2 regions of the Gordonia sp. DT101 genome follow, and region 2 is predicted to be linked to the other one. Evidence: riboswitches for the same ligand, from Rfam matches in the RefSeq annotation. Region 2 holds a riboswitch; the other holds the start of a gene.
What was found. A riboswitch is a leader RNA that binds a small molecule or an ion and turns the genes downstream of it on or off. The one in region 2 is predicted to bind S-adenosylmethionine.

Region 1: another riboswitch for S-adenosylmethionine. It lies ahead of ACLQ3I_RS12145 (bifunctional o-acetylhomoserine/o-acetylserine sulfhydrylase); the one in region 2 lies ahead of ACLQ3I_RS08460 (aminotransferase class V-fold PLP-dependent enzyme).

Annotation. Positions count from the first base shown of each region.
Region 1 is NZ_JBNCLX010000003.1:182,509-185,913, reverse strand. It holds gene metX (homoserine O-acetyltransferase MetX) at 1-838, opposite strand, end outside; gene ACLQ3I_RS12145 (bifunctional o-acetylhomoserine/o-acetylserine sulfhydrylase) at 893-2,218, opposite strand; SAM riboswitch class IV at 2,281-2,402, opposite strand; gene ACLQ3I_RS12140 (PE-PPE domain-containing protein) at 2,646-3,405, shown strand, end outside.
Region 2 is NZ_JBNCLX010000002.1:414,108-417,512, reverse strand. It holds gene ACLQ3I_RS08465 (hypothetical protein) at 1-181, opposite strand, end outside; gene ACLQ3I_RS08460 (aminotransferase class V-fold PLP-dependent enzyme) at 181-1,521, opposite strand; SAM riboswitch class IV at 1,540-1,653, opposite strand; gene ACLQ3I_RS08455 (isochorismate synthase) at 1,745-2,854, shown strand; gene ACLQ3I_RS08450 (ERCC4 domain-containing protein) at 2,844-3,405, shown strand, end outside.

The DNA of each region.
Region 1 (3,405 bases), on a different contig from region 2:
TGTCGGCCTGATGCTGCAGGTAACTGTCCACCGCGTAGCGGCCGCCGGTCAGCGGCTCCTCGTCGCCCTGAGGGTGATCGGCGAACCGCTGATCGAGTTCCACCTCACCCCGGTAGGTCAGGTGGGCGATGCGCCGTGCCACGCCCATACCGGTCGACGGCACACGCCCGGTGCCGTGGTAATCGCCGCCTTGCCAGTCGGGGTCGGCCCTGATCGCCGCGATCTGGGTGGTCTGCGTACCGATCTGGTCGGCGGTCGCCCTGGCGCCGACGGCGAGAACCAGTGCGCTGCGGACCATCTCCGGATATTCGATCGCCCATTCCAGAGCGCGTGCGCCGCCCATCGAGCCGCCGATGACGGCACCGATGCCTGCGACGTCGAGGTGCTCGAGCAGTAGTCGCTCTGCCCGGACCTGATCCAGCACGGTGATCTGTGGAAAGCGTGAACCCCACGGCCGCCCATCGGGATCCGGCGACGCGGGTCCGGTGGAACCCCGACAGCCACCGAGCACGTTGGCGGAGATGACACACCATTCGTCGGTATCGATCGCGCATCCGGGGCCGACGAGTCCGTCCCACCAGCCCGGCGACGGATGCTCCGCATTCGACGGCCCGGTCACATGCGAGTCGCCGGTGAGGGCATGCAGCGTGAGGATGACGTTGTCGCGGGTCGGCGACAACGTCCCCCAGCGCTGGAACGCCAGGGTGACGTTGTCGATCTGCCCGCCGTTGTCGAGCGAGACCGAGCCGATCCGGACGCTGGACATCGCCCCGTCCGGCAACTGCTCCCAGTCCGGCCGGTCAGCTGACTCGGTCTTCGGTTCGATACTCACCGACACGATTCACTCACTCTGCGCTGCACCTCGGTTCCCCTGTCTCCGTTGATCTCCGGTTTATCGTGCGGCCGCCGCGAATCCCTGCTCGAGGTCGGCGATGATGTCGTCGATGCCCTCGATCCCGACGGCCAGGCGCACCAAACCGGGGGTGACGCCCGCGGCGGCCTGTTCCTCGGGCGTCAGCTGGCTGTGCGTGGTCGATGCGGGGTGGATCACCAGCGACCGTACGTCACCGATGTTCGCGACATGACTGTGCAGTCCGAGGGCATCCACAAAGCTCTTCCCCGCGTCGACCCCTCCGGTGATCTCGAACGAGACGATCGCGCCCTGCCCCTTGGGGAGGATCTGCTGTCCGCGCTCGTACCACGCCGACGACGAGAGTCCCGCGTACGCAACGGATTCCACCTGTGCATGCTGCTCGAGGAACTCGGCGACACGTTGGGCGTTGGACACGTGGCGCTCGACGCGCAGACTCAGCGTCTCGAGTCCCTGTGCCAGCAAGAAGGCGTTGAACGGGGAGATCGCCGCACCCGTGTCGCGGAGCCACTGCACGCGCGCCTTCAATGCGTAGGCGGGCGCGCCGAGATCTGCGAAGACCGCGCCGTGATAGCTCGCGTCCGGGGTGGTGAAACCCGGGAAGAGATCCTTACCGTCGCGCTGGGCACGCCAGTCAAAGGCCCCGCCGTCGACGATCACGCCGCCGATCGCGGTGCCGTGGCCGCCGATGTATTTGGTGGCCGAGTGCACGACGATGTCGGCGCCGTGTGCCAGCGGATTGAGCAGGTACGGCGTGGCGACGGTGTTGTCGACGATCAGTGGCAGCTGATGACGGTGAGCGACCTCGGCGATGCCCTCGATGTCGAGGATCTCGTTGTTGGGGTTGGAGATCGTCTCGCCGAACACGGCTCGCGTGTTGTCCTTGATCGCGGCCTGCCATGAATCGAGATCCTCCGGGTCGTCGACGAAGGACACCTCGATACCGAGTTTCGGCAGCGTGTAGTGGAAGAGGTTGTAGGTACCGCCGTACAGACGCGGGCTGGACACGACGTGTCCGCCGTTCTCGACGATGTTGAGGATCGCGTACGTCTCGGCTGCCTGTCCGGAGGCCACCAGCAGGGCGGCGACACCCCCTTCGAGTGCGGCGATGCGCTGCTCGACGGCGTCCTGCGTCGGGTTCATGATCCGGGTGTAGATGTTGCCAGGTTCGGCCAGTCCGAAGAGGTTCGCGGCGTGCTGCGTGTCGTTGAAGACGTACGAAGTGGTCTGGTACAGCGGTAGCGCTCGAGCGTTGGTGGTCGGATCCGCGGTCTGACCCGCGTGGATCTGTTTGGTCTCGAAGCTCCAGGTGTCGACTGGATTGGTCTCTTCGGGGGCGTCGGACATGACTGTGTCATCGCTTTCTACGGTCGGCAGGGTGCAACGACCCTGGTGGGGTCCGACCTTCGGACCCGCGCTTGCCGGGGAGCTCGAACTCGAGTTCCTCAACCCGGTCATCACCCGGAGCACCCCACCGCGGATGGAGGGTTGCCGATCAGCAAGCCGGGGCTTTGCGCTGATGCTCATGACCTGGCGTCAAGGATATAACACGGCGCCGGCGACGTGAGAACCCTCCTGATCGCGGTGATCCGATCTGATGACACCTGTCCTCTGAATGGATGAAATTCCCGTCTTGCGTTGGCAAAACATCAGTTAGAAATCGTTAGCATCACTAATGGGGATTCGTGTTTTGAGATCGTACATTTACCCTGTGGCCAGCCCTGGGGACGCGTATCCGGTCCGGTGTGCGCCAGGTTGGACGAAGGCCGAACGTATGACAACCCGCTTCCCGATCTCGCGTCGGGCCTCCGTCGTACTCATCGCCGCGTGCTCGAGCCTGGCTGTCGTCGCGGCGTTCTGCGTGCCCGGGGCCATCGGAACGGCCGCTGCCGCCGAATGTGGCGGGGGTGCGGTCGTCGTCGTCGGGGGGACGAACGATCCCGAGGGCGCGGCGTTGGTCGGGATCAAGCAGCGATACAGCGGGACGGGGCTGGACAACACGCTGGGGACCGGCGACGACACCGACTACGCCGCCGAGCCGTACCGGGTCATCTACGCCGACTATCCGACGACGCTCTGGCCGCTCGGTGCCGCAGGCTACGACGACAGCGTGGCGCAGGGGGAGGCAGCGACGACGAAGGCGATCGCCACCTACCAGAGTGAATGCCCCGGCAGTCCGGTCGTGGTTGCGGGCTACTCGCAGGGCGCCCGGGTGGCGGGTGACGTGTTGTCGGACATCGGCAACGACCGGGTCGGCAAGGTGGACATCCACAACACCCCCGACGATCCTGACGACGACGTCGAGATCCGGAAGTACCAGGTCGACGGCAACGGCGACTTCGTCCTCGATGAGAACGGCGACAAGATCCCGGTCATCTCCGGCGAGCTCTACTCCGATCCGCGTCGTGACGGGACCCTCGGGGGCGAGGGCATCGAGTTGGCGTTGATCGGTGTGATTCCCGGGCTCACCATGACCGGCCCCCGCGACGGCGGTTTCGGGACCATCCCGGTGACCACGGTGTGCGCGGCCGGTG
Region 2 (3,405 bases):
AGTTCGCCTGATCATTGACGCCGGCCAGTAGCAGCGATCGCGCCCGCTGCGCATCGCGCAGGGTCGGCCGCCGCACGACGATCGGGAACGCCGACGCCGAGGTGTCCCCTGCCAGGGCGACCTGTAATCGAGGGCGGCCGATGCTGATCGTCGACGACGGGCGTGCGTATTCGATGCTCATCATGTCCTCGCTCTCGTGGTCAGTCTCGCCAGCGCGCCGACGAGGCGGTCGATGTCGCCGGAGCCGGTCCCGAGTCCGAAGCTCGCCCGCACCGCGCCGTCCGGATACCCCAGACGGTTCAACAGCGGGTGCGCGCAGAACTTCCCGTCGCGGACGCCGATTCCCGCACTCTCGCTGAGGAAGACGGCCGCCGCCCGCGGCGTGCAGCCGTCGACGTCGAAGCCCGCGATACCGACCCGGTCGGTCGAGTCCTCGAAGATCCGCAGCTCTGTGACACCGTCGATCGTCGCCAGCCCGTCGTCGAGGCGTGCGCGCAGTAGTTCTTCGTGCAACCCGATGTGCTCGAATCCGATGGCGTCGAGCGCGTCGCATGCGGCCGCGATGGACACGGCGCCGAGCACATTGGGCGAACCCGCCTCGTGACGGGCCGGGCCGGCATGCCACTCGATCGCGGTGTCACCGCCGGTGGCGCCGACCGAGACGCTCGCCGATGCGCCGCCGCCGGCCAGGTAGGGCTCGGCGGCGTCGAGCCAGTCCGGGCGTCCGATCAGCACGCCCGCCCCGAACGGTGCATAGAGCTTGTGCCCGGAGAAGACCAGGTAGTCGATGCCGTGACCGACCATCGACACCCGACGATGGGCGACGAGCTGGGCCGCGTCGATCAGGATGCGCGCGCCGTTGCGGTGGGCGATCGATGCCAGTCGACCGATCGGCAGCACCTCACCGGTGACATTCGACGCCGCGGTGACGGCGAGCAACGCGGCCGGCGCCGCGGCGAGTTCGGCCTCCAGCGCCGCGAGGGTGTCGTCGATGGTCGCGCACGCACCGACCACCCGCACCCGCGACGACCCGTCGCGATCGGGCGCGCACCACGGCAGCAGGTTGGCGTGATGTTCGATGTCGAGCACCACCACGTCACCGCGGGTCGCATGGGCTGCGAGGTTGATGGCGTCGGTGGTGCCGCGGGTGAAGACCACGGCGTCGTCGGCGCGTGCCCGGACGAATCCCCGGATCACCTCGCGGGCCTGCTCGTAGCGGGCCGTGGTGACCTGGGACAGGTGGCCGGCACCTCGGTGGACGCTGGCGTACTGCGACAACGAGCTGGTGACGGTCTGCGCCACCGCGGCCAGTGCCGGCGCGCTGGCCGCGTAGTCGAGGTTGGCGTATCGCACCGTCTCACCGGTCGAGCACGGCACGCACTCGTCGGCACCGACGACCTGCGCCAACGGCGGGATCGTCTCGGTGTCGACGACCGGGGTATGGGGAGCAGGGGTGTTGAAGGGCACTGGGGTGTTGAAGGGCGCCGGGGTGTTGAAGGGCACCGAAAGGACAGCAGTCATGACAAATAGCTCCTGAGGAATCCGCACTTGCCGTGATCACTTCGAACACGGCCGGGTCGTCACCCGGAGCACCCCACCGCGGAGGAGGGTTGCCGACCAGCGAGCCGGGGCTTGTCACTGGCACTCATGACCCACGTCAAGATTCACCGATGGCGCCTCGACGTGTCAATTTTCACTCAGCATGCGCGAAACTCCCGCGATGCTGCGCCGGTAGCGTGAGTGCATGGCGTTTTCCGACGACAGCGTCTCCCCCGTGATGTTCGTACTGTCACGCCCACACGGCACGGTCCGCGGTCACGGGCAGCGGCGTCGGTTCACCGAGGCCGCGGCGGCCGCGCACGCCGTCCGGACCGGAGCGGTCGATGCGATCACCGGGGCGATCCCCTTCGACCAGGACGATCGCGCAGCGCTCGTCGCGCCGGTCACACTCACCCACGATCCGGTGCCATTCGCCGGCACGCCGCCCCGCCACCACGACGTGACCTCGAGGACCCTCCACCCGGACCACGCGATCCATCGCGACCGGGTCACCCACGCGATCAAAACCATCGCCGACGGCACGGTCGACAAGGTGGTGCTGGCGCGGGCGGTCGACCTCTCCGTCACACCGGTCGTCGACATCGACCACCTCATCGGCGCACTCGCGCACGGCAACACCGAGCACAATGCCTTCGCCGTCGACGTCAGCGCGGCAACCGGCGACAGCTCGTGGTTACTCGGAGCCAGCCCGGAGGTGTTGCTGCGCAAGCACGGTCGCGTGGTCACCGCCCAGCCCTACGCCGGGTCTGCACCACGGTCATCGGACCCCGAGACCGACCGCGCCGCCGCAGAAACGTTGGCGTCATCGGGCAAAGATCTCGCCGAGCATGCGTTCGTCGTCGACTATCTGCGCGACCGCCTCGGCCCGATCTGCGCGGACCTGAAAGCCCCGCCGACGCCTGAGATCCGCGCCACCGGTGAGATCTGGCATCTCGCCACGCCCATCCGGGCGACGCTACGCGATGACTCGGTGACCGCGCTGGACCTCGCGTTGCTCCTCAGCCCTACGCCGGCCGTCTGCGGCACACCCAGTGATGTTGCCGCACAGTTCATCCGGGATGTCGAGGAGCCGCGAGGCCTGTATGGCGGTGCAGTCGGCTGGTGCGACGGCGACGGCGACGGCGAATGGATGGTGACCATCCGGTGCGTTCAGGTGGCCGACGATCGGCACACCCTGCGCACGTGGGCGGGAGGCGGCATCGTGGCGCAGTCCGACCCTCAGGCCGAGCTGGACGAGACGACGGCCAAGCTACGCACCGTGATCACCGCACTGGGGATCGACGATGCCCGATGACTTCCTGATCGCACGCAACCCCGAAGAGGGATCGTCGCTTCCCTATCTCGTCCGGATTCCGTTGGGAGCCAACGGGATCATCCTCAAGGTCCGCGACACATGGCCACGCACCACCAAGATCTACTGCCACCGGGCCGAGATCTGGCCGTCGAATCCGGAAATCATCGAACAACTCCCCGTCCGGTCGGTGTCACGCCGGGGCGCGGCCATCGATCTCGTGCTCGATCGGAGCCGTGAGAACCGGTCGCAGTTCGTCCTCACTCGCGCCCGTGGTCGCGAGATGATCTTCTGGCAGTCGCGACGCACCACCAAGCAGGCTCGTCCGAATGTCGCGCTGCCCACCGCGCGGGCCCACGGGAAGGTGCTGGAGATCATCGTCGATTCCGGCGAACGCTACCCGTACGGTTTCACCCACCAGCAGACGACCACCACACGCCGGAAGCTGCCCGCCGGCGACTACGCGGTCACCGACGGTGACACCGTGATCGCCGCCGTCGAGCGCAAGTCGATCGACGACCTGAGCGCCGGACTCACCTCTGGCAAGCTGACCT